DNA from 4 places in the Priestia sp. FW507-14D1A genome. Region 1 is predicted to be linked to each of the others. Evidence: riboswitches for the same ligand, from Rfam matches in the RefSeq annotation. Region 1 holds a riboswitch; each other region holds the start of a gene.

Evidence for each region. A riboswitch is a leader RNA that binds a small molecule or an ion and turns the genes downstream of it on or off. The one in region 1 is predicted to bind S-adenosylmethionine.
Region 2: it holds a riboswitch for S-adenosylmethionine, as region 1 does, so the genes downstream of both, AC3WJG_RS02985 (BMP family lipoprotein) here and mtnW (2,3-diketo-5-methylthiopentyl-1-phosphate enolase) in region 1, are expected to answer to the same signal.
Region 3: it holds a riboswitch for S-adenosylmethionine, as region 1 does, so the genes downstream of both, AC3WJG_RS03835 (hypothetical protein) here and mtnW (2,3-diketo-5-methylthiopentyl-1-phosphate enolase) in region 1, are expected to answer to the same signal.
Region 4: it holds a riboswitch for S-adenosylmethionine, as region 1 does, so the genes downstream of both, AC3WJG_RS17180 (methionine ABC transporter ATP-binding protein) here and mtnW (2,3-diketo-5-methylthiopentyl-1-phosphate enolase) in region 1, are expected to answer to the same signal.

Annotation. Positions count from the first base shown of each region.
Region 1 covers NZ_JBYSWQ010000002.1:378,337-386,061, forward strand. Annotated here, with positions in the region: gene AC3WJG_RS10390 (sugar ABC transporter ATP-binding protein) at 1-1,425, opposite strand, end outside; gene AC3WJG_RS10395 (sugar ABC transporter substrate-binding protein) at 1,442-2,518, opposite strand; gene AC3WJG_RS10400 (1,2-dihydroxy-3-keto-5-methylthiopentene dioxygenase) at 2,641-3,156, opposite strand; gene AC3WJG_RS10405 (methylthioribulose 1-phosphate dehydratase) at 3,172-3,810, opposite strand; gene AC3WJG_RS10410 (2-hydroxy-3-keto-5-methylthiopentenyl-1-phosphate phosphatase) at 3,807-4,472, opposite strand; gene mtnW (2,3-diketo-5-methylthiopentyl-1-phosphate enolase) at 4,469-5,713, opposite strand; SAM riboswitch class I at 5,793-5,899, opposite strand; gene AC3WJG_RS10420 (pyridoxal phosphate-dependent aminotransferase) at 6,030-7,202, opposite strand; gene AC3WJG_RS10425 (carbon-nitrogen family hydrolase) at 7,315-7,725, shown strand, end outside.
Region 2 covers NZ_JBYSWQ010000001.1:490,362-498,086, forward strand. Annotated here, with positions in the region: gene AC3WJG_RS02965 (sulfite oxidase-like oxidoreductase) at 6-668, opposite strand; gene AC3WJG_RS02970 (ABC transporter permease) at 693-1,610, opposite strand; gene AC3WJG_RS02975 (ABC transporter permease) at 1,597-2,664, opposite strand; gene AC3WJG_RS02980 (ABC transporter ATP-binding protein) at 2,639-4,171, opposite strand; gene AC3WJG_RS02985 (BMP family lipoprotein) at 4,254-5,264, opposite strand; SAM riboswitch class I at 5,340-5,446, opposite strand; gene AC3WJG_RS02990 (hypothetical protein) at 5,775-5,933, shown strand; gene AC3WJG_RS02995 (hypothetical protein) at 6,024-6,392, opposite strand; gene AC3WJG_RS03000 (putative polysaccharide biosynthesis protein) at 6,406-7,725, opposite strand, start outside.
Region 3 covers NZ_JBYSWQ010000001.1:645,216-652,940, forward strand. Annotated here, with positions in the region: gene pdxR (MocR-like pyridoxine biosynthesis transcription factor PdxR) at 1-917, opposite strand, end outside; gene AC3WJG_RS03815 (GNAT family N-acetyltransferase) at 1,030-1,428, shown strand; gene AC3WJG_RS03820 (GNAT family N-acetyltransferase) at 1,458-2,297, opposite strand; gene alaP (alanine permease AlaP) at 2,538-3,941, opposite strand; gene AC3WJG_RS03830 (DUF1540 domain-containing protein) at 4,258-4,416, opposite strand; gene AC3WJG_RS03835 (hypothetical protein) at 4,517-4,855, opposite strand; SAM riboswitch class I at 4,925-5,026, opposite strand; gene AC3WJG_RS03840 (hypothetical protein) at 5,148-5,444, shown strand; gene AC3WJG_RS03845 (GNAT family N-acetyltransferase) at 5,457-5,903, opposite strand; gene AC3WJG_RS03850 (YozF family protein) at 5,984-6,424, opposite strand; gene AC3WJG_RS03855 (glycosyltransferase family 2 protein) at 6,533-7,522, opposite strand; gene AC3WJG_RS03860 (DUF6044 family protein) at 7,535-7,725, opposite strand, start outside.
Region 4 covers NZ_JBYSWQ010000004.1:301,330-309,054, reverse strand. Annotated here, with positions in the region: gene sufD (Fe-S cluster assembly protein SufD) at 1-986, opposite strand, end outside; gene sufC (Fe-S cluster assembly ATPase SufC) at 1,004-1,789, opposite strand; gene AC3WJG_RS17195 (carboxymuconolactone decarboxylase family protein) at 2,029-2,394, opposite strand; gene AC3WJG_RS17190 (MetQ/NlpA family ABC transporter substrate-binding protein) at 2,516-3,352, opposite strand; gene AC3WJG_RS17185 (methionine ABC transporter permease) at 3,370-4,038, opposite strand; gene AC3WJG_RS17180 (methionine ABC transporter ATP-binding protein) at 4,031-5,056, opposite strand; SAM riboswitch class I at 5,188-5,295, opposite strand; gene AC3WJG_RS17175 (thioredoxin family protein) at 5,476-5,775, opposite strand; gene AC3WJG_RS17170 (toprim domain-containing protein) at 5,790-6,140, opposite strand; gene AC3WJG_RS17165 (YusG family protein) at 6,322-6,567, opposite strand; gene gcvH (glycine cleavage system protein GcvH) at 6,647-7,030, opposite strand; gene AC3WJG_RS17155 (arsenate reductase family protein) at 7,166-7,522, opposite strand; gene AC3WJG_RS17150 (acyl-CoA dehydrogenase FadE) at 7,639-7,725, opposite strand, start outside.

The DNA.
Region 1 (7,725 bases):
CCCGTTGTACATAACATAAATTCGATCCGCTACCCCTAGCAGTTCCTCGAATTCACAGGTTGCATAAACAACGCCTTTTTGCTGTGACACAAGATTTGTAATTAAGTCGAATATTTCTCGTTTGGAGCCCACATCGACCCCTTTAGTTGGTTCATCAAACAACAGCACGCTAGAGTCCGTAACAAGCCATTTTCCGATTGCTACTTTCTGCTGATTTCCACCGCTTAACGTTCCAACTGACTGCTCGATAGAATGAGACTTTACGCCAACTTGCCCAGTCGTTTTCTGCGCTTTTTCTTTGATCTTTCCCCGCTTTAGAAATGAATAATTTGTAAAGCGGGACAGACTTGGCAAAACTAAGTTATCCGCAATGGATTCATGAACAAAAATCCCTTCTTTTCTTCGTTCTTCAGGAACAAGAGAAAGACCTTGTGCAATATAATAATAAGGCTGTTTATTCAACTTTAGTTTCTTGCCTTTTAACCGCACGCTGCCGCTCACATATTGTTCTAAACCAAATAGACTGCGGCAAAGCTCCGTTTTCCCCGCTCCAACAAGCCCTGCAATACCGACTACTTCTCCTTCCTTTACATGAAAAGAGATATTAGAAAGGCGCCCTGGAAGAGATAATGCTTCTACATGTAACAGTTCGTTTCCAATTTCTGCTGATTTTTTGACCCATTGTTTTACAGAAGACGTTCCTAACATAAGCGTAATCACGTCTTCAATCGATGTATGTGAAGTTTCTTTTGTAGCTACATAGCGTCCGTCTTTTAAAACGGTTAAACGGTCGCAAATATCAACCACTTCTTGAAGGCGATGTGAAATGTAAATAATGCCTACTCCGCTTTTCTTCAGCTCTCTCATCACAGAAAACAATTGTTTCGTCTCTTCCACACTAAGAGGTGCGGTTGGTTCATCCAAAATTAAATAATCAACATTCTGTACAATTGCACGTGCAATAAGCACCTGCTGTTTTTCTGATAGAGTTAGGTCAACGACATTTTTTTTAACGGATAGAGAAGAGCCAAGTAAAGAAAGAGCTTCTTCCGCTTTCTTATAAATAGATTTCCAGTTTACAAATGTCTTACTTTTATTAGAAGTCTGCACGTCTAACACAATGTTTTCAGCTACTGACAGCGAAGGAATCAGCGCTACATCTACTTCTTGATGTACAATGCCGATGCCGTGGCGCTTAGCTTCTTTAGGAGAAGAAATGGAGATTTCTTCTCCTTTTTTGAATATTTTTCCTTCGTACTCATCGTAAGCTCCGCACAATATTTTCATCAGCGTACTTTTACCGGCACCATTGGCTCCCAATAAAGCATGGATTTCCCCTTTTTGAACAGTAAAATCAACTTTGTTCAGCGCTTGAAAAGAACCAAAGTTTTTTGTAATGTTCTTCATTGAAAGCTCATTCGTCATATCTGTCCCTCCATTTCTATTCTTTATTGCCCCATTCTTTTACGTACTGACTAAGCTGATCCATATTAATCGTTTGATTAGGCAAGTCTGTTTGTTTGACTAAAACCGGATCAAATGAATAGTAGCGAGGAATCTCTTGACCGGAAATCTTTTTAAGAAGCAGATCAACTTGCTTTTCTCCTACTGAAGCTGGATTTACGGCAGCTGACGCTTTCCACGGACTGTTTTTTGCCTGCATCATTTGCAGATCTTCATCAGATAAGTCCACTCCGTACACTTTAATCTCGTCTCGTCCCGCTTCTTTAATCGCTCTTGTTACTCCTTTTGCAAATTCGTCCCAAGGTGCCCAAACGGCCGCGATGTCTCCTTTATTTGGATACTGCTTCAACACAGCTGCCATTTTATTTTGTGTGTCTAACGAGGTGTTGTCCGTTGCGCTTCCAAACGTAGCAATTTGTTTTACATCTGGGTAGCGATTCATCATAATTTTATAAATGCTGTCGCGCTTTTCCATCGGCGCAAAGCCTCCAACAAACGCATATACAATGTTTCCTTTTCCATTAATGTCCTGCATCATTTGTTTTAGACCCTGCAGCGCAAGCATATAATCGTCTTGGTCAATTGTTGTAACGCCTTCTACTTTTAATTCTACGTCTGTTGCAATAACGGGAATTCCTTTTGCAATCGCGCGTTTCACGCCAGGTTCAAGAGTTTCAGCCCGGCCGTGGTCAATCATAATACCGTCAACATTTTGGTTAATAGCCGTGTCTAAATAAGCAGCCATTTTGGATTGATCATTGTTTGAATCAGAAACGGATAGCTGTACCCCTGCTTTTTTAGCCGCTTTTGTCACACCTGTTATGTACTGAGCAGCGTGAGTGCCTGACGTAAATTCAGAAATAAGCGCAATTTTTGTATCTTTCGTAACCTTTTTTCCTTCTTGCTGTACAGGCTTAGCAGAAGCCGCTTGCTGCGCTGGAGCTGCCTGTGCTTTCTCGTTTAGACTTGGCTGTTCTTTCGTGCAGGCAGCCAGCGCAAAGACTAGAAGCACGAGCAAAGTAAGTGGCCACAGCATTTTTTTACTCTTTTTCATGGTGTTCCTCCCATTAAACTTATTATTCATATAAAAATAGTTAGTTTTATAATAATCCAAAGAATACCCCGCTTTTAGATGTAAAAGCGGGGTGATGATGACCTATGCTTTACAAGTAATTGTTATGCGTAAATAGGTACCCATCCTTCAGTTGTCACGAAAATTCGGACAGCGACTACTTTACGATCTTCCATTAGTGTAAAGTAATGAAGAATATTTTCTGGTACTGAAATTAAATCGCCCGGCTCTAATTCAACATCAAAAAATTCGCCGTCTTTTCCTTGGATAACAAAGATTCCATGACCGCTTACAATAAAGCGAACTTCGTCATCTGTGTGAATATGCTTGCGCTGAAAGTTTTTTAACAATTCATCAATATTTGGTGTAGATTCCGATAACGAGATAACATCTTGAGCTTTATAACCGCGGCGTTCAGAAATATCTTTAATATCCTCACCAAAAGCGTTTAAAATTTCTGTTTTTTCTTCATCAGTTAAATCATATTTTTCACGAAGATTTTCTGGAAGTTTTGTAATGTCCCAGTTTTCATAAATAACTTCATTGTTTGCCAGAAAAGCTGATACTTCCTCTTGAGTTTCAATTCTTTTATTGTTTACATGTAAGCGAATGTGCGCCATTGTTGTTTCCTCCTTTTATAAATGCACCTTTGGCTTAATGCCTTTAAGTGACAGTAATTTGACGTGGTAGCTAAATAGAAATTCATAGGCTTCTAGCGCTTTTTTTGTTTCAAATGCATTTTTCCCCCATACCGTAATCCCGTGGTTACGAATCAAAATCGCGCCTTGATCGCCTTTTATATGATGAGAAAACTCTTCTGCTAGTGTCGGAATATCTGCGTAATTCGGAATAATCGGAACAGTAATTTCCGCATCTTCTTCCCAAATACCTAGCGCCTTAATAATTTCTTGACCTTTGAATGAAATAACGCCTTCATCTCCGTACAGTTCAGAGATCACGTTATTGTCGATTGTATGTACATGAAGGCTGCACCCAGCATTCGTTAAATTGTAAATCTTAACGTGCAGAAGCGTTTCAGCAGAAGGCTTTAAATGCGTGTCTTCTGCAGGCTTTCCGTATTGATCAACTAATAAAAAATCTTCATTTGTACGTTTTCGTTTATCTTTTCCACTTGCTGATACAAAGAAAGTTGTTGGATTTTGGTCCACTTTAATTGCTAAGTTTCCGCTTGTACCGAAGAACCAATCGCGCTCTGCCAGCTCATCTTTTATATCCGCAAGCTCATGCAACCTTTGCTGAGCCATGATACTCATGCTTTCACCTCTTCTGTTAATTCTTGTAAATGATGAATTACATCATAAAAAGTAGAAAAAGGACGATACGGTAGAGATAGCTCTTCACATTTTTCAATTAAAAAGTCACGTGCAATGACCGTATCAGCTAATTTGGCAGCCTGCAAATCCGTAATGGAATCGCCAATAACAACCGTATGATCTCTTTCATCTGCAAGATGGTGAATAATCGTTGGCTTACAGCAGCCGCAGTCATTTGTACACTGTTTATCACATGTATGAGGCCACGTAATGGAAATATGCTCACCGGAAAAATCAGATCCGTTGCAGTAGAGCATTTCCTCTGCAACTCGATTTCCCAAAAGTGGTTTTACAAAAAAGTCAATTCCTCCGCTTACAATATAAAGCGGAATATGGTGCTCTTTTGTATAGGCAATAAAATCATCAAATCCATCTCGAATAGCAGACGTCTCTAAAATATAAGAAATAATATCTTCTTTTAATTCCACGGGGAGCAAGGCAAACATTTGCCCTACTCCTTCTTGAATAGAGACGCGCTGTGCCAACACGTCGTCTTTAATACTTTCCCACTCCGGAGGAGCAAATTGTTTCATAATAGCAATAATGTTATCGCTATTTGTAATTGTTCCATCAAAGTCACAAAAGATTTTTAACGATGTCATGCTTTCACCTCTACTGTTCCCCATAGTTGCAAAGCTTTTTGCAACTCTTTTGATTCTTCAGCTTTTTCGGCTAATGTTTGATGAGAGAGTACTGCATCTATCGCCGCACGGAATGCTTTTCCTCCTCCGATAGCTCCCTCTGGATGACCGTGAACTCCGCCTCCTGCATTAATAATGCTGTCGATTCCAAAGTCCTTCACAAGCTGCGGTACCATTCCAGGATGAATTCCTGCTGAAGGAACCGGGAAAGACTGCTTATATTTGTATACAGGACGCGTTAATTCGTAGGCAATGCCTGTCGTATCTTCAAGAGAAAGCGCTACGCTTCCGTATGGTGATGGAAACAGAGAGAAGTCCGCTCCGGCTAAACGCAATAGCTTTCCAAGCAGTAATGAATTTGAAAAACCGTAAAACTCTGATGGCGTAAGCGCTCCGCTAACAGCTGGGTGTGCCATAATCGACAAGTTAATTTCATCGTCTTCTCGAAGTGCCTGCAGTACGTCTAACCCGTAAGCAAATACATTGAATAAAAGAGCATCGGCTCCTAGCTCAGCTGCTTTTCTCGCTTTTTCTTTTAATTCAAACGTTCGACCCGTTAAATTAACAGCATACAGCGTGCGGTGTCCCGTTTTTTCGTATACTTCATTCAGTACTTTTTTCCCTTCTGTAACGCGAGCTTCAAAAGGTGTTCGTTCACTATCAAACAAAATCTCGTCGTCTTTAACCAAATCCACTCCGCCAAGCGCTTGCTCACGCAGCTGAGTTGTTAAGTACGTCATATCTCTTCCAATCACGCCTTTAAAAATACTCATCACAAGCGGACGGTCATAAACGCCTAGTTTCTCTCGGATACCTTCTATTCCAAAGCGCGGTCCTGGGAATTGAGCTAATAATTCATCAGGAAAATCCAAGTCTAATAATTTCACTTTTCCATCAAGTGATAGTTTTCCGAAAACTGTAACTAGAATAGCCGGTAAATCTCTTGAAAAGTTGGCAGTTGGATAAGCAATTTTGACAATTGCCTGCTTAATTTCTCCGCCTAAATATCCGTTTACACGTTCGCAATCTTGAAGCTCAGTTACGGACACGACGCGCCCTTTATGCTTTTGAAGCTGCTGTTGATCTAAAAGCGGCAGATCTGTCCATGAGCCGACGGTTAGTCCTAAAGCAATTCCTTCCGCTTTTTTATAAAAATTCCCTTTATTATCATGTAGTAAGTAGCTTGCAACGATTTCACTCATTATGCTAAAAACTCCCTTGCTGTTTAATATCGTTAATAAAAAAGCCTCTTCTGTGATTAAGAAGAGGCTTTCGTTGCTCTTCTTATCTCTCAGCTGCTGCTGCAAGAATTAGCACCGTGCTTAACATGCGTTAAGTCGGTTGCCGGGCTTCATCGGGCTAGTCCCTCCACCTACTCTTAATAAGAAAGTTGCTATTTATTTAAATTAAATTCATAGATTATATACTAAATAAAAAATACCGCTAGGATTTATCGGTTATTAATCTCGTTAACTTCTTACATATTAAGCCAACTCAAAAAGGATTGTCAATGCGTTTTTAAAATAAATTTAATTTTTTTATTCGAGATACGGCTTCTCTCATACGCTCTTCATCCGTCAGCAGTCCTACGCGCACATAGCCTTCACCATATGTTCCAAAGCCTACTCCAGGCGCCACTACAACGTGAGCTTTTTCAAGAAGTAAATCTGAAAACTGTTCAGAAGTATATCCTTCAGGAACTTTTAGCCATGCAAAAAAGGAGCCCGCTGGAGATGTAACATCCCAACCAATTTCTCGAAGCCCTTGAATAAAGGTATTGCGTCTAGATTCATAGCGCTTAACTAAATCATTCACACATTGTTGAGATTCTAACAGAGCTGCGGCTGCTGCCTCTTGAACCGCCCCAAAGAGACTGACATACATATGATCTTGAAGAAGATTAATAGCTTCTACAACACTTGCATTTCCTACAGCAAATCCAACTCGCCATCCCGCCATGTTATACGTTTTAGAAAGAGTATAAATTTCAATTCCCGTCTCTTTTGCACCAGGAGTCTGTAAAAAACTGATTGGCTTTTTACCATCAAATCCAATTGCTCCGTAGGCAAAGTCGTGTACCACACAAATATCGTGCTTGGCAGCAAACGCCACGGTGTCTTCAAAAAATTCTGCCGTTGCTACTGCACCAGTAGGATTATTCGGATAGTTTAAAAACATGAGCTTTGCCTGTTCTTTAGCACGTTCACTTATCTCTTCGTATACGGGTAAAAAATGATTTTCAGCCGTGAGCGGCATCACTTCCATCTTTGCCTTTGCAAGCTCTACTCCAGACCAGTAATCAGGATATCCAGGATCGGGAACCAGCACCGTATCTCCAGGGTTTAATAAGCACTGCGGGATTTCTACAAGTCCACCTTTCCCGCCAAACAAAATAGCTACTTCTTTTTCAGGATCCACATCAACGCCATATTCTCGTTTATAAAAAGTCGCAACGGCCTCTTTTAAAAACTGGTGCCCCCGAAATGGAGAATATTTATGATGCATAGGATTAGCACTTGCTTTTTGCAGTGTTTCTACAATATGTGAAGGAGTAGGCTGATCGGGATTTCCCTGCCCTAAGTTAATAACGTCGTGCCCTTGGGCCATTACTTTTCCTACCTTGCCTACAAGTGATGCAAAAAATTGTTTTGGTAAACTTTTTAATAGTTCCGATTGCTCAAATTGTTTCATCATCGCACACCTTCTCAAAAAATTCTTGAAATTCTAGTCACAAATAATATATTGTAATACTCAACTTGTAAAGTCATTTTTTTCAACTACTAAAAAAAGGACGGATGATAAAGTGAGTGTAAAAATTACGTGTTTACAGCTTGATATTGCGTTTGGAAACCCAACTAAAAACCGAAAATATATCGAACAAAAAATGACGGAAGCCCTGAAAGAAAACCCTGATATCCTTGTGCTTCCTGAGCTATGGGATACAGCTTATGATTTGACTCGGCTAGACGAAATTGCAGATGATGAAGGGCAGCAAGCCAAGCAATTAATCTCTCAGTTTGCTAAAACAAACGAAGTAAATATTGTGGCAGGTTCGATTGCGAAAAAAACAGAGCAAGGTGTCACGAATACGATGTATATTTTTGACCGAAAAGGTCGTGAAGTATCACAATACAGTAAACTGCACTTATTTAAATTAATGGATGAACACCTGTATTTAGAAGCAGGAACAGCAAAAAATCTTTTTACACTTGAA
Region 2 (7,725 bases), on a different contig from region 1:
TTTCATTAATCATAGTCTTTATGTACCCACTCATCTTCTGGAATGCCTAAATCTTCTCCAGAAAAACGCTCTTCTTTAAACGGATCTCCTCTAAGATGAAAGCCGTTTTGCTCCCAAAAGCCAGGATGGTTTTCATCAATGGCTTCAAAGCCTCGAAGCCATTTAACACTTTTCCAAAAGTACAAATGCGGAACAACCAATCGCAGCGGATATCCGTGCTTAGCTGTAAGCGGCTCTCCGTTAAAGGAATGAGCGAGAAGAATATCGTCTTTCAGTAAATCTTTCACTTCAATATTTGACGTATAGTCATTATCTCCGTGCAGCATGATGTATTTACTTTTTAACTCCACGCCGATTGCTTTTAAGAAGTCTGTAAACAGCACGCCTGTAAATTCATTATCAAGCCTTGTCCATCTCGTAACGCAGTGAATATCGCATTTCACCGTTGTTTGCGGCATATCCAATATATCTTGGTACGAAAGCGTTACTTCCTTGTTTACTAATCCAAACACTCGAAGCGTCCACTCCTCTAGGTTATACTCCGGCACGTCGCCTTCATGTAAAATCGGAAAGCGCTCCGTTACTACTTGCCCCGGAGGCACTCGTCCTTCATACTTTGGGTCAATTTCTGGTGTTTTCATTCGTTTGATACGGTCTGCTTTGTTCATAGGTACCACCTCTTTATTTTTTTATCAGCGTGCACTTTGCTGACTTGTTTGATTCGTTTCGACGCCTTTATCCCGCAAGAAAAACATCGCCGCTAATGTCAGCACGTAAGGGACCATCATCGTAAACTCGGTCGGTATTGAAAAACCTTGCAGTCGTGTGCTCACCGCATCCATTAAGCCAAAAAGTATACTTGATGCTAAAATACCGAGCGGATGAGACTGACCGAGCATCATCGCAACAAGTGCAATAAATCCACGCCCTGAAGTCATACCTTCTGAGAACATCGTCACTTGTCCTAATGAAAGCTGTGCTCCGGCAATCCCACACAGAATTCCGCATGCTGCAATCGCAAACAGCTGATATCTGATTGCTTTTAAGCCAAGCGTACTTGCTGCTACTTGATTGTAGCCTACTGCTAGGAGCCGAAAACCGAAAATCGTTCGATAAAAGAAGATATAAAAAGCAATAGCTGCTATAAAAGCAAAATAGACAAGCGGCGACTGTCCTGAAATAATGTCGCCGATTACAGGTATGTCTTTGATCAAAGGAATATCCCATGTGCCTATTCCGTGCATGTTTTTATCGTAATAAGCACCTTTTGTATGAAAAATTGTCCGGAGTAAAAAGGTCGTTAAGCCTAGTGCTAAAAAATTAATGGAGACCCCAACAACAATTTCGTTCGCTTTAAACACCACGATCATCATTCCAAACAGCAAAGCAAAAAGTAAGCTTGCTCCAGCTGCAATCATGATCGCAAAAAAGACATTATGAGTATAATAGTTACCGGCAATCCCGCTAAAAGCTCCAATCAAAATCAGACCTTCTAGCCCTACATTAAATATGCCTACGCGCGCGCAAAGCATTCCGCCCAGCGCCGCTAATAAAATCGGTGCAACCATTCGCAACGTTGCATTTAACAGTGACCAATCAAGCAGCTCCACGAATATCAGCTCCTTTCTTTTTTGCTCTCCACCACTGCTTTGTGAATTTTGCTGAGATAAATAGAATAAGCACAGCTTGCATAATACTCGCAATTTCTAACGGAATTTCTGTATTACGCTCCAGCCCCATCGCTCCTGTTTGCAAAGCGGCAAGTAACAGAGACGTAAAAACAATGCCGATCGGATTCGAGTTTGCTAACAAGGCAGCCATCACTCCAGTCCACGCATATCCAGGAACAGTGAGCGCACCGTCTACAAAACGGTACTGTGAACCAAGAACTTCAAATCCTCCAGCTAATCCAGCCAAGCTCCCGCTAATAAACATACTAAGCAGCATGACTTTTACTTGATGAATACCTCCATACGCCCCGAACAACGAATTTTTTCCGGATGCGTTCACTTCGTATCCAAACACAGAGTAGCGAAGCACCGTCCACAGCAGAAGCGCACCTACTAGAGCAATGATAAACCCGATATGAAGAGGCATTCCTTGAAACACTTTTCCAAGCCACGCCGATTGCTCAATCATAGGCGTTTGAGCGAGAGCTGCTGAGCCTGTTTTGTCTTGAAACGGATGGCCTGCTAAATAGCTTGCAAATAAAACAGCGATATAATTTAACAAAAGTGTTGAAATGACGAGCTGAATTTTAAACGCAGCTTCCATCCAGCCTGCTAAAACAGAAAGCAAACCTCCTGCCACAACGGCAGCTGCAATAGCCGCTATAAGCTTGACTATCCCCGGAGCCGGCAGGTAATAAGCGACAATCGCTGCGCTAATCGCTCCAACGACCATCTGTCCTTCTCCCCCTAAATTAAACACACCTGCTCTAAAAGCAAACCCGACACCTAACGCAATTAAAAGAATAGGCGTAGCGCGAGCCAGCGTAGTGGTGAAGAAATAAAAATTACCAAACGCTCCATTCCAGAGCTCTGTATATGTTTGAAGAACCGAACCACCAGTTAAGGAAATAATAATGCCTCCTACTGCTAAGCCAAAAATGACTGCAATAACCGGCTGGATTAATGATTTAAGAAGTTTCTGCAACTGTATCACCTTCTACCGTTCCTCCTGCCATTAATATGCTTAGTTTCTCTTCCGTTGCTTCTTCCCTTGTAAGCTCTCCGACAACGCTGCCTTCGTACATAACTAAAATTCGATCTGATAGGGAGATAATCTCCGACAGTTCGGAAGACACAAGTAAAATAGCGGAGCCATTATTCCGTTTTTGAATCAAGGCATCATGAATACGTTCCATTGCCCCAATATCTACTCCTCGCGTTGGTTCAGCAGCAAGTAGAAAAGAAGTGTTTTGCCCAAGCTCTCTGGCAACAATCAATTTTTGCAGATTTCCCCCTGACAGCTCTCCTGCTTTTTGCTTAGATGAAGTGGCTTTAATCGAAAATTCGTTTATCCATTCATTCACACTAGAACTGAATATCTTTCTTTTTAACCAGCCCATTTTTGAAAATGAAGGTTTATACTGATAGCCCATCAGTGCATTTTCTTCAATCGTATCGTCTTTGGAGGCTCCCCACATATAGCGGTCTTCTGGAATATGAGCGATGCCTGCTTCTCTTCTTTCACGCACAGATCGCCCTGTAAGGTGCTCATCGCCAAGTTTGATACTGCCACTATCTGTTTCTATTAATCCAGCAATGGCTTGAAGCAGCTCTGATTGTCCATTTCCCGACACGCCTGCAATACCGACAATTTCGCCTGCAGAAACGTGAAGAGACACATTTTGCAATACGTTTTTTTGTCCTTTTCCTTTTAAAAAGAGATTTTGTACGTTTAAATGAGAGGTACCTTGTGATGGTATTCTTGCAGGACGCTCTTTTAATTCTCGCCCTACCATCAGCCTGGCTAGGTGGTGAGCATTGGTATCTTCTTTACTTGTGACGCCGACTACTTTACCATTTCGAAGAACCGTAATGCGGTCCGCTACTTCCATCACTTCTTGCAGCTTATGTGTAATAATAACGATACTTTTACCTTGAGAAGCTAAAAAACGGATTGTTTTTAATAGTTCCTTCACTTCATGAGGAGTAAGAACGGCGGTAGGCTCGTCTAAAATAATGATTTCTGCTCCTTGATACAGCACTTTTAAAATTTCAATTTTTTGCTGTTCTCCAATCGAGCAATGCTTTACTTTTTTATGAACATCTACTGAAATTTGATACGTTTCGGTTAATTTCTGTACATCTGCTTTCGCCTGCCTTCTATTAAAAAAGAGGCCTTTCTTTGGCTCATGCCCCAAGACAATGTTTTCAGCCACTGTAAAATGAGGAAAAACCATAAAATGCTGATGCACCATGCCTATTCCGTTTTTAATGGCATCTGCAGGAGATGAAAACGAGACGGTTTTCCCATGTAGCTGAATACTTCCTGAACTCGGCTTTTCCATTCCGTAAAGCATCCTCATTAACGTCGTTTTTCCAGCGCCATTTTCTCCAACCAGCGCGTGAACCTCGCCTTTTTTCAGTGTAAAAGACACGTTATCATTCGCTAAAAACGAACCGTATTTTTTCGTCAAATTCGTTAACTGCAGCAGCTCACTCATTCCATTCATTGCTCCTTTCCACTTTAGGATTTTTTCAAAAATAAGAAAGAGAAGCCAGCCTTACTCGACTTCTCTTTTCAACTCACTTGGCTAACGGATCTTTTACTACGGTTTTTCCATCAATAATCGAATCTTTAATTTCTTTTAATTGATCAATTACATCTTGCCCTACAAAGTCATTAAGAGGTGTCTTGCTGTCTTGAGTCACATACGTTAACCCAACACCTTTTTCTTTTAAGCCGTATGTTACTACGCCCGATTTAAATTTGTCATTTGCGAGTGCTTCTACCGTTTCATAAGCAGCCGCATCAGATCCTTTTAACTGCGATAAAACGATATGCTCAGGATCTACTTCCGTACGGTCAATATCTTGGCCAGCCGTATAAAAACCTTTTTCTTTTGCTGCTTCAAATACACCCAAGTCGCCTACCGCTGAAGCTCCGGCAATAAAGTCAGCTCCTTTTGAAGCCTGTAAAATAGCAAGCTCTTTTGCTTTAGCTGGATCAGAGAAGCTTCCAACATAGTTTACTAGAAACTCTGCTTTTGGATTTGTTGATTGTAACCCTTCTTTAAAGCTTACCGTCCATTTTTTTAATAATGGAATATCATCTGCTGCAACCATTCCTACTTTATTCGTTTTTGTAACCAATCCTGCTGCTGCTCCTAATAAATATGAAGCTTCTTGTTCACGGAATACAACGCTTCTTACATTTGGTAAATCGACCACTGTATCAATAATCGCAAATTGACGCTGCGGGTTTTCTTGAGCTACTTTTTTCAACGCATCTTCGGATTCAAAAGAAGATGTAATAATCAAATCATAATTTTCTGCTACGGCAGCACGCAAATTACTTTCAATGGCTGCTTGGTCCGTGGATTCAATTGTCTTTATATCAATGTTATACTTCTTTCCAGCGCGTTTTGCTCCATCATCCATTTGTTGAAAAAACGGGTTAACTCCAATCTTTTCAGGTAAAACAAGAGCAATTCGCTTCTTTCCTTTCTCTTCACTTCCGCTGCTTTTTGTGCTTTTTGACTGACAGCCAGTTACGAGTAGTACAAGCGCAACGGCTAAAATAAGAAACTTCTTCATTTAACTTACTCCCCCTATAATATAAAAAAAGCTCTTCCTTTATATAAAGGAAGAGCTCGTTAACCAAACGTCTCTTCCTCATCTTCAAGAACATACTGTTCTTAAGGATTTGGCACCATTCTGTCATAGACAGCGGTTGCCGGGTTTCACAGGGCCAGTCCCTCCACCTCTCTTGATAAGGAAAACAATAGCTATTTGTTTTATGTAATATAGTCAATATTAATAGTTTTTTAACAATTGTCAATATTATTTTTCTTTTTTACGCAAAAAAACTTTAAAAACAGATAGGATTATACGGTTTTAGTCTACTAAAATACAGATCAACCTTCTAAATTAATCATCGTATGCCTCCTAGCAAAGCGCTTATGGTAAGTCTGCTAGTCTTCTAGAAGGATCATGTGTAGCAGAGCACTTTTATTACATCTCTTTTGTTAATCCACTATCGATTGAAAACACTTTACCAAGAATGTTAGACTTTTCCTGAGCGATATTTTTTAAGAGGTGTTAACGTTGAAATTGATGAAAGAATTATCTGGAGTAGCTATTGGACTCATTATCGCTTTGGCGGTTTCAAAAATCTTTTTTGATACCCCGACCAATATTGGAATTGTAGTTATTTTTATTACTAGTATGGTCGTAACAGGTATAACAAGAGCGAAACTAAGATAAGATAACCTAACTAAAAAACACCACCTTTTATTCGCAAGGTGGTGTTTTCTTTTAATGATTTTAGTATGTAGTTATTCTCAGTGAATGCTTTTACCCTTCTCTATCAATCATCGTATACTTCCTAGCAAAGCGCTTGTAGTAAATTTGCTCATCCTCTTGTCCATCGTTAAAAACAAGTCGGTTATGATTAATATCTTTTTCTTTTAACACATAGCCTTTTTCATTCATCAGTTGAATATATTCATCTAAATGCCCTTTTTTAACCATATAGTGAAGAGCATCATCTGAATCCGTAGTGTTTGCTACATCTTGACTTCCCACTTCTAACTTGAATACAGCTGTTGCTGTTTGAATGGGACGATAATCTCCAAACACTCTTTCCCAATTTAATAGCAGCAGCGCGCCGGAAATTATTATACATCCTCCAGCCGCTACGGTTAGTACAAATCGTTTTGACACTACTTTCTCTCCTTTACATTCTTTTTCTTCTATTTAATACAATGGATTGCCCTAAACTTGTTTTTACGCCAAGTCCTAGATACACGGCAGCACCTAAAGCAATTGAAATACAAGATGTACTAATTGCAAGTGAAGATGCAGACAGCTTATTTTCTAAAAAATAGTGAGAAGTATAATTGCCGATAATCACAGCGGCTGACATCACACTTACTAATAAAACAGGTGTCAACGCAGCTTGTCCCAGTGATTGAACTCGGTAAGAAATGGATTTTTCAATTAAATAAAAGTTATATATAACCGATACACCATACCCTCCGTAAGTCGCGACAACCGGTCCAATTTCTTTTAAGCTTGAAACCAACAGTACGTTTAATACTAGCTTCACAACAATTCCTAAGCCCAAGCCTAAAATTAGCTTCTTTTGCTGATTAATTCCTTGGAGAATTGCGGCTGTTACTGTAAAAAGAGCAAATAAAACGGCAGCAGGCGCGTACCATTGTAAAACAACTCCACCGATTTCAGGACTGTTTTTTGCTCCAAAAATCATCATATATACCGGCTTGCCTAATAAACAAAGCCCCACAGCAGCAGGAAGAGTAAAAAATAACAGCAGTTGCAGCGTTTTTGTAATCTTTCCTTTTACTTCTCGTAAATTTCCCTGCACAAAAGAAGATGTAATGCCGGGAATCAGCGACATGCTGAAGGCGGTGGCTAGCGATATCGGCACCATCACTAAAATCTGAGCTAATCCAATGACAGAGTTGATTATTTCGGCTTTAGCTTGTCCATACCCTATTGATTGAAAAAGGATGTTAATCGTAAACGTATCAATATTTTGATAGATTGGAATCGCTAAACCAACTAAGACAAACGGAACAGCGTACGTCACAAGCTCTTTGAACATTGAAGAGAACGAAATGAATTTATTATTCTTTCCGCTGTTTACTTCCTTCATAATCAGCCGCTTGCGTTTTAGATAAGTCGCACCGAGAATTCCTATACCCCCTACGCCTCCAATAAACGCTCCAAACGTACCGATTCCAACAGCTTTTGTCATCGTGCTATGAAAAAGGTGAATAACAGCGTATGCTCCTGCTAAAATAAACAGCACGCGCACTATTTGTTCAATAATTGTACTTAGCGCGGATGGTCCCATGGACTGGTTACCTTGAAAGTAGCCTCGTAGTAGACTCATAGGCGGGATAATAATTAAAGCAAAGCTCACCATTCGAATCACGTATACTACGTCTTTTTGACTATTTCCTGAGGAATCTTTTCCGTTAATCACTAGCTCAGAAAGCCACGGCGCCATCGTATAGAGGACTAAGAAGCC
Region 3 (7,725 bases), on a different contig from region 1:
GTACCCGTATAAATAACGCGATCGTCTTGATCTAATCCTTGAAGCGCCGGAATCGGTTTTCCTTTATAGCGAAATTCCCCGTCATAGTCATCTTCTACAATATAGCCATTCGTTTCTTCCGCCCACTCTAGTAGTTCAAGTCTTCTTGCAATCGGCATGACCATCCCAATAGGAAATTGATGAGACGGCGTAATGTACACCGCATCCGCTCCGCTTTCTTTCAGTTCCTTCACTTTCAAGCCAGAATTATCGAGAGAAATAGGGATAACTGACATGCCTTGTTCTTGAAAAACGTGCCTCGTTCGGTGAAAACCCGGATTTTCAAACCCAATTATTTTTTCTTTCCCCAGCGTGACAGAAAGCAGCCACATAAGATACTGCGTACCTGCACCTATCACAATTTGCTCCGCCGTACAGCGCACTCCTCTTGAATGATAAAGATACGCTGCAATTTCTTGACGAAGAAGATGTTCGCCCTGTGGATGTCCGCTATAAAAAAGCTGGCTTTCATCATGATAAATAGTTTGAACCGTTAGCTTTTTCCACGTGTTATACGGAAATTTTTCTACGTCTACCTTTCCATGGCTAAAGTCAATGACAGTTGATTTCCGGTCTTCTTGCGGTAAAGAGACATAGGCTGGAGGCAGTTCTTGAAGCACAACTTCATTTTTTATCTCTTTTACAAATACTCCTTTCCTGGCTAGTATCTCGATATAGCCTTCAGCTTCTAACTGTACATAAGCCGCTTCAACCGTATTTTGGCTAATGCTTAAATGAAGAGCTAGCTTTCGTTTAGAAGGCAGTTTTTCATGAGGCGGAATGGTACCTTTTTGAATTTGTTGTTTTATGTAGATATAAAGTTGCATGTACAAGGGATCTGCTTTTCTTTTATCAAGCAAAGGCGTTAGCTCTAACATAGTGTTCTTTCCTTTCTAACTGATACTATTAAATTCGCTGTTTCTGACACTTACTCTCAGTTCAGATTCTTCATATACTGGACTATATCTTATAAATTAAGGAGATGACGCAATGACTATCACTTATAAAACCAACGTCTCAATCCGTGCGGAACAAGCTGCTGAAGTATTTGTACATTCCGGTATTGAACGTCCTGCACAAAATCTTGATCGTATTCAAAGAATGCTTGATCACGCTTCTCTTACTATTACCGCTTGGAACGACAGCGAACTCATTGGCATAGCCAGAGCGTTAACAGATTTTAGCTACTGCTGCTATTTATCGGATTTAGCTGTTGTAAAAGACTATCAAAAGCAAGGAATCGGTACACAGCTCATCAAACATGTTCAATCAGAAATCGGCGAAGAGACCGCGCTGATTTTACTTTCAGCTCCTTCTGCTATGAACTACTATCCAAAAGTCGGCTTTCATCAAATTGATAATGGGTTTAAAATTGGGAGAATTCGGTAGAGGCGAAGAAAGGAGCTTCTCCTTTCTTTTTATCCAAACGCCTGAGCTGCTATAGCAAAAAGATTGCCCTGTCTAGCAGGGAGAGGATTGACACCATACGCCATAACAGGAGGCTCATTTTGAAGCTGAAATCCGTGATTTTCCACAAGTTTCTTTAACGTTTCCTCATGAGAAGACAGGTCAATTCTCAGCTTTTCTTTGTAATTCTTCGCTAGTTCATAAATGACTAGCATCGCTGCTTCAGCGTTTGGAGCAACTACGGGACCAATCACGATATTGCTCGGCGTACGAACCGCTAAACCATAGCCCGTCATTTTATTTTGTTCGTTTTGTAAAACAACTGCTTTTTCAGCTTGCTGAATTCTACTTTTTAAAAATAGCTTTCTATTATCTCCAAATGCTGCTTCATCAAGCTTGACAATCCCTTTGAAGTCACTTCTCTTTAAGGATCGTGTATAAAATCCTGAAACTTTAAAGGCTCTTGGTGTGTATTCACTGCTTATGTATTTACTTACATAGTCCACGGTTTTAAACCCTGCTGTTTGATATAAGTGCTTACCTTCTTTTGTCGCAATTAAGTAGGCATTCATCTCAGGGGAAAGAACTTGCAGACAGTGCTTCATGAGCTGCCCGGCTAACCCTTGTTTTCGGTAATCTTTTCTCACAATCACCATTCCTATAAAAGCTGACTGATTTTTGTACGAAATTACGGCCACACTTGATACGATGTCTCCGTTCTCATTTCTATGGCCAAATACGTCTCCAGATGAAAAAATCGTATGTAAATCTGCTTCACTATAATCCCATTTTTCCAGCTGCGATAACAGCAGCAAACCTTTTATGTCTTTTTCACTAAATGTTTCAATCATTTCTGCATATGTCCTCCCAACTTTTCGATGCTCTGTGTGGCGTTAAAAAGCATAAAACTAACATACTCATCCACTTTCAATTACCGTTTAATCATTAACGAATTCTCTAACTAAATAGTACAGAATAAATAGAATATTTTCTACATTATTTATCCGTACCAATGATCCCTTAAAATAAACTAATCATTCGCACATAAACTAATGAAAAAAGACCTCTTTCCAAGAAAGAGGTCTTTTCTTTTATTTCACTAGCTTTTGCTCAGTCCCAGCTGAACCTTGACTTCGTTTATGAAATCCTTTTGCGTAGTACGCGATAATAAGACCGATAAACCATAATGGTCCGATGACAACTGCAATTCTTGTATCTGGATTATATGCCATAAGAACCACCACCAGCGCTAGGAACGCAAGTGACACATAAGATGTTAACGGAAATAAAGGCATTTTATATTTCAGCTTTGCCTCTTCACCTGTTTTTAACGTTTTGCGATACTTAATTTGAGAAAGCAAAATAATTCCCCATGTCCAAATCGCACCGAATGTTGCAATGCTTGTTACCCACGTAAATACCTTGGCAGGCACAATGTAGTTTAACGCTACTCCGACTAATAGCGCACCGGCTGATGCTAAAACAGCTTTTCCCGGTACGCCGCCTTTTGTAAGCTGGCCGTATCCTTTTGGCGCTTCTCCGTGTTCTGCTAAGTTAAACAGCATACGGCCTGTACTAAAAATACCGCTGTTACAAGAAGAAAGAGCTGCTGTTAGTACAACAAAGTTAATGATACCAGCCGCCGCTGGAATGCCGATTTTTTCAAATGTTAATACAAACGGGCTTCCCTGTGAACCAATCTCTTGCCACGGATAAATCGACATAATGACAAATAACGCACCGACGTAGAAAATCAGAATACGCCAAAAGACAGAATCAATCGCTCTTGCTAGAGATTTTTCCGGATTTTTCACTTCTCCCGCGGTAACGCCGATCATTTCAATTCCTAAATACGCAAACATGACCATTTGCAGCGACAGCAAAATACCTTTGAATCCGTTCGGGAACAGTCCGCCGTTGTCCCACAAATTTTTAATACCAGTCGCAACGCCGCCGTTGCCGATTCCAAACACAATCATTAATAATCCAACGGCAATCATTAACACAATCGCTAAAATTTTAATAAGTGCAAACCAAAATTCCAGTTCACCATATGCCTTAACAGCTAAGAAGTTAACCGTTGTCATGATGACAAGCGCCGATAACGCCCAAATCCAGTTTGGTACATCCGGATACCAATATCCCATATAAATACCAACGGCTGTAATTTCAGCCATACATGTTACAACCCATAAAAACCAGTAGTTCCAACCTGTTAAATAACCAGCAAGCGGCCCTAAATAGTCGCGTGCGTACTTGCTGAATGAACCTGCAACAGGTTTTTGAATCGCCATTTCTCCAAGTGCTCTCATAATAAAAAACATAATCATTCCGCTAAATCCGTACGCTAATAATATTCCTGGCCCTGCTAATTTAATAGCAGATGCAGATCCAAGAAACAGCCCTACCCCTATGGCTGCTCCTAAGGACATCAGCGTCACATGCCTTTCTTCTAACCCGCGTTTCAATTCTTTCCCCTGAGTTTTCCCCTGCATAAACGTCTCCCCTTTTTCCAATCTGTCAAAACGAGATGAACACAGCCTTTTTGTTAGCGCTTTCATATAAGTTTGTGCTAAAAGACAGCTAGGCTGTATATTTGTATTCTATCACCTTTCTCTCACTTTTCTTTTGTCGAAAAACAAAAAAATTATCTTATCATTTTGTTTAAACGCACAATTAGACATAGGCACTGCTTTTTTACTATGTATTTATTATTGCACTTAAGTAATAGTATTTTCAAAAAATAGAAAAACGCCGACTCAACTCCGTCAGCGCATCGTTCATTTTATGCTTTTTTATAAAAACTAGCATTTATCTCGCGGGTTCAAAAGTTTTACAGCCAGGTTCTTCCATATCAGAAACATGGTGACTACTTTCAGGACTCACAACGTAAATGGACTCTGCACTGCATTTGTTTCCCGATTTCCAATACATGCACTCATTCACTTCACATAATACACCTTGGGCCACTGTTATCCCTCCTTTGCTTGTCTTATCTATTTACTACCCGAAATATAGCGCTTCTAACATTCACACGCAAAAAAACCGCTTGTTTCTCAAGCGGATCTTTTTATTGCGTGTGTTCAACATACTGTTTTTTAGCTAAATATAACTCACGGCTCAGCGTGATCCGCCGTTCTCTCAAGCGGCTTAATTTAGCCTGAAATTGTTCGTTAGTTGGCTCTTCTTGAATCAAGCGATACGTAAAAGAAATATCTTCATTTAACTGTTTAAAATCTTCCCATATCTCTTGAACGAGGGCGGATTGTTTGTCTTCAAATGAACGATTTTGCTGCGTTTTTAGCGCAGCTAAAATTTCCTGCTGCCACGTTTCGTCTTTTATTTCTTTGGCTAATAAGTATAAATCTAAATAATCATCAGTGCTTAACGCTGTTTGTCTATTGTTCAATGTCATCACCTTTTCTACACGAAATTTTTCTTCCTAAGAAGAGGGTTTCATCATAGAAAAAGATTCCTCTCCTTATCTGTCAGAGCTAGGCTATGCTGGAATTAGCACCATTCAATAATTGTGGTTGCTGAGGCTTCAAAGGGCCAGTCCCTCCACCTCTCTAGATAAGAATATTTCGTTTTTAAATTATTTCTGACTATTCTAATATGTTTTGTAGGTTACGTCAATAGCTTTTCAATAAAAAGAAAAAAGAAGTAAAATATGGTATGCTTTCATAAAGGATGGTGAGCACATGAAACGATATCTGTTATCTGCTTTTTTGGGAAGCCTGCTGCTGCTTCTTACTATTGCTTTTTCATCTACTTTCCATATTGCAATTGTCAAAACAACCGGAAGTATTGGAGGGATTATTTTAGCAGCGGCGGCTTTGATTATGAACGCGCTTGAAGATCCCCCCTCCTCAGACAATACAGGTGGAGGAGCCGTTGAAGTACTAGATAAAGGTTCCGTTTGGGCTACTTATTTACTTTTACTTTCATTACCGAACCTCATCGCATGTATAACATCTTATGTTTTATGGACTCGCTGACATTCATCAACGTTACGGACGTTTTGCCACTTGGAAGCTCATTGATATTTGTTTATCTACAAAGCCAAGTTCACGATACACATGCTGTGCAAAATTCCCAGCATGAACGCTGAGTCTGATTTCAGGGTATCCTTTGATAGACAATTCATCAATTGCTTTTTGCATTAACGGCTTGGCTAGACCTTGCCCGCGGTATTCCGGTACAACATATAATTCGTAGATAAAGCCCATTTCTTCTTTTGAAAAGAAGTCGGCAGATGGGCCGATAAGAACCCAGCCTGCGAGTTTATTTTCTTGTCTCGAAACTAAATAATAACAGCCTTTTTCAAGGGCACTACCAACTAGTTCATTTACGCGTTCTGCTGACGGATGAAACTGCTTCATTGTTCCTTCAAACAGCGCATCAGCAGATTTTTTCCGAATTTCTTGTATTTCTTCTTCAGTAGCTTTTGCAATCATTACGATCTCTCCTTTCGTGTTCGTTTTCCACATACGAGGATAAATTCCTGCAAAAAAAGTCTTCGCCTAAGCGAAGACTTTTATTTAAATTCAAAATGTTCTTGATGACTACCTTGTTCGTCCGTCCAGTTAATCATAATATCTAAACCTGCCGCTTTTCCAGGAACAGCAAAATTCGCATAGCGAAAACGCTGACCGCTTTTGCTTAAGTTAGACCGTTCAATAGGAGAAAACAAGCTGTATTTCGCCTTATTTTTTCCTTCGTGCCGAAAAGCTTGGACCTGCACGCGCTCTACGTCTTTTCCAATGTTTTCAACGGTTAATCCATATGTATGATAGACGTTATTTTTCCACTTTAGCTGATTATCTCCCGCCATGCTCGCTTTTGTGAGTTCAACCGACCATTGTTCAGATGATTTCTTCATTGGAAGCTTCTCAATCGAAAGAGCGCTGACATGAATGGCTGCAAAAGCAAGCCAAACAAAACAAAAAGTGCTGACTGTATAAAATAGTCTTTTCATAGATTCTGATCTCCTTAGAAATTTTAGTAGTAGCATTTCCTGTTCACTTAAAAATTATGATAAACGCTTTAACAAAAAAGCCTCTCCATTTAGGAGAAGCTTCTTAAATTAATGCATAAGCAAATCTTTTTGTTTGTCTAATGAGTGTTTTGTATATAAATCTCTTTCAATCGCATATTTAGGACGCTGTTTCACTTCGTTAAAAATCTTGCCAATATATTCTCCGACAAGACCCATTCCCATTAGCTGCAGGCCGCCTACAAGCCAAATCGATAAAATAAGAGACGTCCAGCCGATTTGCGTATGATCTAAATATTTTTGAATCAGCGCATAAATACCAAACGCAATACTAAAGAGAAAAGAAGCTCCTCCAAGCAGCGTCAATAAGCGTATCGGCGCTACGCTAAAAGATGTAATCCCGTCGAATGCAAAAGCAAGCATTTTCTTTAGGGGATATTTTGATTCGCCCGCTGTCCGTTCTTTGCGGTCATATGTGACTTCCGTGGAGCGAAATCCTACTAATGGTACAAGGCCTCGTAAAAAGACGTTGCCTTCTTTATATTTCATAAGTTCACCAAGAGCACGTTTGCTCATGAGACGAAAATCGGCGTGATTTTGAACGAGCTGAATTCCTAGCCTATTCATAAAACGGTAAAACCCTACTGCCGTGGTTCGTTTAAAAAATGTATCGGTTTCTCTGCTGTCTCGAACACCATATACGACTTCATACCCGAGCCAATATTTCTCTACAAAAGTACGAATAACGCTGATATCATCTTGCAAATCTGCGTCAATGGAAATGACGCAGTCAGATTGCTTATGGGCTGCTTCTAGTCCTGCCAGCAAAGCATTTTGATGTCCTACATTCCGCGCTAGCTTTAACCCTTTTACAAACAAATTGCTGCAGCTTTCTTTTTCAATAAGCGACCACGTGCTGTCTTTGCTTCCATCGTCTACAAATAAAATGGTACTTTCACTTGATACAAGACGTTCATTTATCAGTTCTTTTATTACAGTAGTTAATTGAAAAGATGTTTCTGTGAATACTTCTTCTTCGTTGTAACATGGAACAACAATTGTTAAAATAGGTCTGTTCATGTTATTGCCCCCTTACTTTGCTTCATATACATACACTTTCCAAGCGGACTGTTTATCGTTAAACGCTTTTAAAAAGTGCAAACCGTCACTTTCAGCATTTTCGATTGGCACAGCTGAAAAGATATAGCGACCGCCCATTTTTTTAAATTGGCTGATATTAAGCTGCAAATGACGGATTTTTTTCGTTGAGTCTTTTCGGTAAT
Region 4 (7,725 bases), on a different contig from region 1:
AAAATTGAAGACGCGCTTTCTTTCATAACGCCGTGTTTTAAAATGTAGCCTTCAGAATGTTTTCCAAAATGTACGATACTTGTTGTTAAGTTTTGAGACTGCTCTCCACGTCCAACTGTTACCGTTTTTGTATCTCCATATGAACCATCGCCCATTAGATACGTTGTATTTTCTGAAACTGTATTTCCTTCACTCATTAAGCCTAAAGCCCACTCAATGCGACCGTCTTTGCCCGCTACGCCGCGGCGGTTTACATAAGTAGTTGTACCTTTAGCTAAGTAGTCAACAGCCCCAAATGTTACTTTTGCATTGCTGTTAGCAAATACTTCCGTCACGATATTGACAACACCGTTTGACTCTTCAGCAGTAGCAATGTAGTTTTCTACATATGTTACTGAGCTGTTGTCTTCAGCTACAACAATCACATGGTTGAATAAAGCAGCTTCTTCATCTTCACGGACAAATACAGCTTGAAGCGGCTCTTGTACTTCTACATTTTTAGGAACGTACACGAATACACCGCCGTTTAATAACGCTGCGTTTAATGCAGTTAAACGGTGCTCATCTACTTTAACTCCGTCTTTCATGAAGTACTTCTCAACAAGGTCGCTATGCTCTTTAGCAGCTGTTTGAATATCTGTGAAGATAACGCCTTGAGACTTTAGCTCTTCTGTTAATGTTGAATATGCAGCTGTTTGGTCACGCTGAACATATAGATTTTTAACAGCTTCTGTATCAATCAATGCTTTAACCACTTCTGGAAGCTCGTCTACAGATGAGATTGTGCTTGCCTGTGAAGTGTGCTTGTCAAATGCAGTAAAGTTCCATTTCGAAATGTTTGTTTTATCTGGCTTTGGAAGTGCAAGATCTTCTGCTTTCGCAAGAGCTTGTAAGCGAAGATCTAGCAGCCAACTTGGTTCATTAGCTTCTTTTGAAAAGCTGCTGATGTACTCTTGATCAAATGGTAATTTCGTATCAATAGTCATAGAGATCCTCCTAACTCTTAAGCTTCTTGCTCTACAGTTTCGTCTTCAATACCTAATTCTTGTTTGATCCAGTCATAACCTTCTGCCTCTAGACGCTGTGCTAATTCTGGTCCGCCTGATTTTACAACGCGACCTTGCATCATAACGTGAACTTTATCTGGTGTAATGTAGTTTAGTAAACGTTGGTAGTGAGTAATCATTAAGCAACCAAACTCGCTGCCGCGCAGTTCATTAATACCTTTTGATACAACTTTTAACGCATCGATATCTAAACCAGAGTCGATTTCATCTAAAATTGCAATTCCTGGTTGAAGCATCATTAATTGAAGAATTTCATTACGTTTCTTCTCACCGCCAGAGAAACCTTCGTTTAGGTAACGCTGAGCCATATCTTGATCCATTTCTAAGAAATCCATGTTTTTGTCTAATTGACGGATGAATTTCATTAGTGAAATTTCTTCTCCTTCTTCACGACGAGCATTAATTGCTGAACGTAAGAAGTCTGCATTTGTTACCCCGCTGATTTCACTTGGATATTGCATAGCTAGGAATAGACCTGCACGAGCGCGCTCATCTACTTCCATCTCAAGTACATCTTCGCCGTCTAGCGTGATGCTTCCTTGTGTAACCTCGTATTTAGGATGTCCCATGATTGCTGAAGATAATGTTGATTTACCAGTACCGTTTGGTCCCATGATTGCATGGATTTCGCCGCCCTTAACTTCTAAATTAACACCTTTTAAAATTTCTTTACCTTCAATTGCAACATGAAGATCTTTAATTGTTAAAGTTGACCCTGCCATATTAAAACCTCCAGTTATAGACGTATATAGTAAAAAACGATATACCTATATCTTTTTAATTATTCTCATTTTATTCTCATTACAATCTTATAACAAATGAAAACTTATAGCAACCTTTTGACCCAAAAGGTTTTAAACCATTATGTACGTTTTTCAAGACTAAATCCACTCATAAAAAAGTTGCCTTAAAAGACTCCATAGAGCCTTCTAAGACAAGCTTTTTTACTCACTTTATTTACTTAGTGCGTGTGACTAGTCAGTTCTGAAATACACTCTTGGACAAGCGTAACGGACTGACTCATCGCTGCGCCTCCGCCAAATGCTGCTGACACTCCGCATGCTTCTAAAATTTCTTGCTCAGTTGCGCCTTGATCGATGCAGCCTTTTGTATGATAAATCATACAGTACTCGTCTTGAGCTACTACGCTGATTCCTAGCGCGATTAACTGCTTTTCTTTTTTAGAAAGAGAACCTTCTCCAAAACATGCTTCAGTAAACGCATTAAACGTTTTTGTTACTTCCGGCAATTTTTCGCTAAATTTCCCAACACCCATTTTATAATCATGAAGTGCTTGCTCAGTTGAATGACGTGCTTCTTGCTGCATAACGTCAGCTCCCATCATCAGTAAAGTTTTCACGGTTAGTATGCGTGAGAAAAATAAGAGTTATTCGTTTTCCCGCATACAAAAAAGCACTTGCCCAGAGTGGGCAAGCGCTTTTCTTCTATTATTTATTTACCGGCAGTACTCCGCCTTTGTATTTTTCTTTAATGTAGTCTTGAATTTCTTTAGAGTGAAGAACTTTCACTAAAGCTTTCACTGTATCTTTATTTTCGTCGCCTTTGTGAACCGTAATGATGTTTGCATAAGGGTTATTTTCTTTGCTTTCCACTGCGATTGGATCTTTTACTGGATCTAAGCCAGCATCGATAGCATAGTTAGCATTGATAACAACAGCGTCACCTTCATTGTTTTTGTACATCTGAGGTAGCAATCCGCCTTCAACATCGGCTTTAAATTTTAAATTCTTCGGGTTTTCTACGATATCTTTAATTTGTGCATCTGTTTTCTTTACGCCTGGTTTTAATTTGATTACGCCAGCTTTTTCAAAAATTGATAAAATACGTCCTTGCTCTGCTACTGCATCACGCATAATAACTGTGCCGTTTTTCGGAAGATCTTTTAAGCTTTTATATTTTTTAGAGTAGATACCGATTGGTTCAATGTGAATGGCACCGGCACTTACAAAATCATACCCTTTTTCACCCTTGTGATCTTTTAGCACTGAATTCATATAAGGAACGTGCTGGAAGTAGTTTGCATCAATTTCATTGTTTGCAAGAGCTGTGTTCGGTAAGATGTAATCTTGGAATTTTTTAATTTCCAAGTCGATTCCTTGTTTTTCTAAAATCGGTTTTGCTTGTTCTAAAATTTCAGCATGGGGCGTATTAGATGCACCCACAACAATTTTCTTTTCATCTTTTGATCCATTGTTAGATCCACATGCAGCTAATCCTACTACTAGCGCAGATGTTAATGCTAAAGCCGAAAGCCATTTTTTCATAATAAATAATCCTCCCGTTATCTTTTATCAATTTTTGCAGTAATCGCATCTCCAATAAGTTGGATAATAAATACAATAATCAAAATTAAGATCGTAGCAGCTAGCGTTACATCATTATGACTGCGCTGGAATCCTTCTAAATATGCAAGATTCCCGAGACCTCCAGCTCCAATCACACCCGCCATTGCCGTATAACCGACTAACGCAATCGTCGTTACCGTCAAACCAGAAATTAAAGCTGGCAGCGATTCAGGTAACAGCACTTTAAAGATAATAGTGCTTGTTGTTGCTCCCATTGATTTAGCAGCTTCAATAACACCTTTATCAATTTCGCGCAGACCAATTTCTACAAGACGCGCATAAAATGGTGCTGCTCCAACAATTAAAGCAGGTAACGCTGCATTAGCGCCTAAAATACTTCCTACCAATGCTTTGGTAAATGGAATCAGTAAAACAATTAAAATAATGAATGGAATGGAACGAAAGATATTTACAACTGCTGACACAATGGCATATAAAGGTTTGTTTTGCCAAAGCTGTCCTTTGGACGTTAAAAATAAAAGCAAGCCCAATAAAATACCTAGAACAAACGTGGCTATAACTGAAATAGCCGTCATATATAGTGTTTCATTTGTCGCTTGAATAAAATCATCTAAAATAACGTTTGGAAATAGTTTCTCAAGCATTTGTCATTACCTCCACTTCTACCTGCTGCTCATGAATGTATGCAATGACTTTTTCAACTTCTGTTAATTCTCCGTCTAAATGAACGAACAACGTTCCGTATGAACCTGTTTGTGTATGAGAAATCTTTCCTTGCAAAATATTAATCGTTACATCAAACTGTTTTAAAATCGTTGTAATGAGCGGTTGCTCTGCTTTTCCGCCAACAAACGTCAGCTGAATAATTTGCCCGCTTGGATATAACTCCTGTACTTGTTCAATTGTTTCAAACGTTTCTTCTGGTTCAGAAATCTGTTGAACAAATCGCTTTGTAATCGGCTGCTTAGGTTTTCTGAATACTTCTAACACTTGCCCTTCTTCTACCACTGCCCCATTTTCCATAACAGCTACCCGATGACAAATTTTACGAATAACGTGCATTTCATGAGTAATGAGTACAATGGTTAACCCTAGCTTCTCATTAATATCTACTAACAGATCTAAAATAGAATCTGTCGTTTGAGGATCAAGCGCTGATGTTGCTTCATCACACAGCAATACTTTTGGGTTATTGGCTAGCGCTCTAGCAATACCAACACGCTGCTTTTGACCACCGCTAAGCTGTGATGGATAAGCATTTTCACGCCCTTCAAGCCCGACTAGCTTGATAAGCTCGTCTACTCGTTTCATTCTTTTTTCTTTTGAGATCCCTGCTATTTCTAACGGAAAGGCAATATTTTCTCGCACCGTACGCGACCACAAGATATTAAAGTGCTGAAACACCATACTAATTTCTTGTCTAGCTTTTCTGAGTTTTCCGCCTTTAATTTTTCCAATATCATTACCTGCTACTTCGACCGTTCCTGTCGTTGGTGTTTCTAACCCGTTTAGCAAGCGAATTAAAGAACTTTTACCTGCTCCGCTATAACCAATAATTCCGTAAATTTCACCTTGGTTAACGGTTAGATTCACATTATCAACAGCTGTTACTTGACCGCTTTTAGCCTGATAAATTTTTGTAACGTCTGTTAATGTAATCATATTTCTTCACCTTCTTTAGTAAAAACTTAATTATGTTAGGTTGCCCTATAGGATGAAAAAGCCGTAAAACAATTTTCCCCATTAAAAAAGCCTCTCTGCGCATGACAGAAAGGCTCGATATTTAATCCTTTCTCTCATCTTTCAAAGCGCATAGCTTTGCAGGAATTGGCACCATTTCAGTTAGTCTGACGGTTGCCGGGTTTCACAGGGCTCAGTCCCTCCACCTCTCTTGATAAGAGTTCGCAACAATTATTTTGTTTTTGGGAAATATTCATTCATTTATGAACATTCATGAGTGTGATTTTAGCATGTGTCAGATAGGCTGTCAACAGATTTTGTTCTTGGGATAATATCCCAAGATTTCAACAGCCCCAACGGTTTGCTCTCGTTCCATTTCTTCATTTTAAACAAACGTTTGATTATCGAAACTCTTCAAGTACGTGCTCGATGGAATGAAACGCATAGAGTTTTTTTACCATTTCGCCATTTTTCACTTCAATCAAACAAGGTACACTTTCAATTGAAAATACTTCTGCTTTTGAAGGCATATAATTTAAATTGCTCATTCCGATGGTCACACCAGGCAGCATTGCTTCTGCTACGGTTAACATTTTTTTTGCCAGCTGACATGTCCCGCAAAAAGGTGTATGGAAAAAGATAAACGCTCTTTGTCCTTCTTTTAACTGATCGTCAAGCTGTTTTTCGCTCCATTCTTGCATGTTGCTCATTCCTTTTATGTTAAAAATTCTGCATTAACATCGATATTGGCACTCAGTAATACTGTTGCTATGTGATGTCTAGGGGCGGCAGCAACCTCTCGGTACATTTTATCAATATATAGATGCTCTGCTTCCGGAAGCTCTCGTTTAAATTGTTTTCTTAGCTTATTCCCTGAATCATCAGAGTCAACGAGTATGTATACCTCTTTGTTAAACGTAAAGTCAATAATTTCATCCAGCTTTGATAAACTAATCGTACCGTTTGTACAGATAATTTCAATTGGTTCTCGAATGATATCTTGGATACGTTTTTTATCTGATTTTCCTTCGACAATAATTACTTTTTCAATTTCAATTAGCCCCATTTTCATCACCCATAATCGTCAGTTGTATAGTAACATCATTTCTTTATGCTATACAATATTCGTTAATGTATCACAGTTCACCTGTTTTTTAAAAGAAATTTGCAAGAAAGAACTGTTTTAAAAGGCATCTTAAGCCATATTGTTTCCATAAAACAAGAAAAACAGCGGCAGTTGCCACTGTTTAGCACCATCCTGCTTCTTCGTCGCAGTCTGTATATTTTTGCGTTTCACCTTGCTTTTGTACATCTGTATATTGGTAGAATTTATTATTTTCTTGCGAATACCCTTCTTCAAAGCGGTATTCATTGCCGCTTGTTCCGTAACTAACTTCACCAATTGGCTGCTTATCAACATATAATTTCATGCCGCCGTCATGAAATTTAGCTGTAACGCGATCTGTAACGTCCATTTTTTGTTTTTCAAACATAAAAAGACACTCCTTTAGTTTGTTTACTAATAGAGTGTCCAGTCAAAAACTTTTCATAAAGACAATTTATGGAGGAGTATTATCCTTCGTTTGTCATTTCTTCGTATTGCTCTGCTGTCATTAGCTTGTCTACTTGAGAAGCATCAGACGGTTTGATTGTAATCATCCATGCTTCTTCGTATGGAGATTCATTAACAAGTTCAGGGCTATCGCTTAAGTTATCGTTTACTGCTACAACTTCACCGCTAATTGGTGCGTAAAGCTCAGAAACTGTTTTTACTGATTCAACGCTGCCAAACGGCTCGTCAGCTTCTACTGTTGCTCCTACTTCTGGCAGTTCAACGAATACGATGTCGCCAAGCTCAGCTTGAGCGAAATGCGTAATACCTACGCGGACAACGTCTCCTTCTGTTTTTACCCATTCATGCTCTTCAGAATAACGCAAATCTTTTGGTGTACTCATCTTAATCCCTCCAAAATATGTATCGTAATTTGTTTATATAAAAAGCGCCTTCAACGTGGAGAACACTTTCTACAACCTAAAATAACTTCCTATTAACAGTGTAACGTAAAAGGTAAAAATTTTCTATTTGAAAACTTACTTCCACACGTCCTCAAACTGCTCTTCTTTGAAGCCAAGCGTTACTTTTTGTCCATCTGTTAGCAGCGGACGCTTAATTAACATGCCATCTGACGCAAGAATAGACAGCAGTTCGTCTTCACTCGCACTGCTTACTTTATCTTTAAGCCCTAATTCGCGATATTTTTTACCGCTTGTATTAAAGAATTTTTTTAATTCTAAGCCGCTGTTCTGATAATAAGATTGCAGCTGCTCTTTTGTTGGCGGGCTTTCTACAATATGAATTTCTTCATACGCTACTCCGTTATCATCCAGCCACTTCTTGGCTTTTCGGCACGTGCCACACTTTGGATATGAATAAAAAAATAATGACATTTCGTCAACCACCCTTTATTTTAAGCTTTTTTCGTATTTTAACACATCCTTTATCATTTACCTAGATAGAGGCTTCTTAAACAAAAAGGAGCTCGTAAAACGAGCTCCTTTTTCCCTTAAACTGTGAACTTCTCTACTTCTAGAAGCGTTTTTGCAATCTCGCGCTTTACGCTAATCACATTGATTGGTGTATAGCGCGTTAA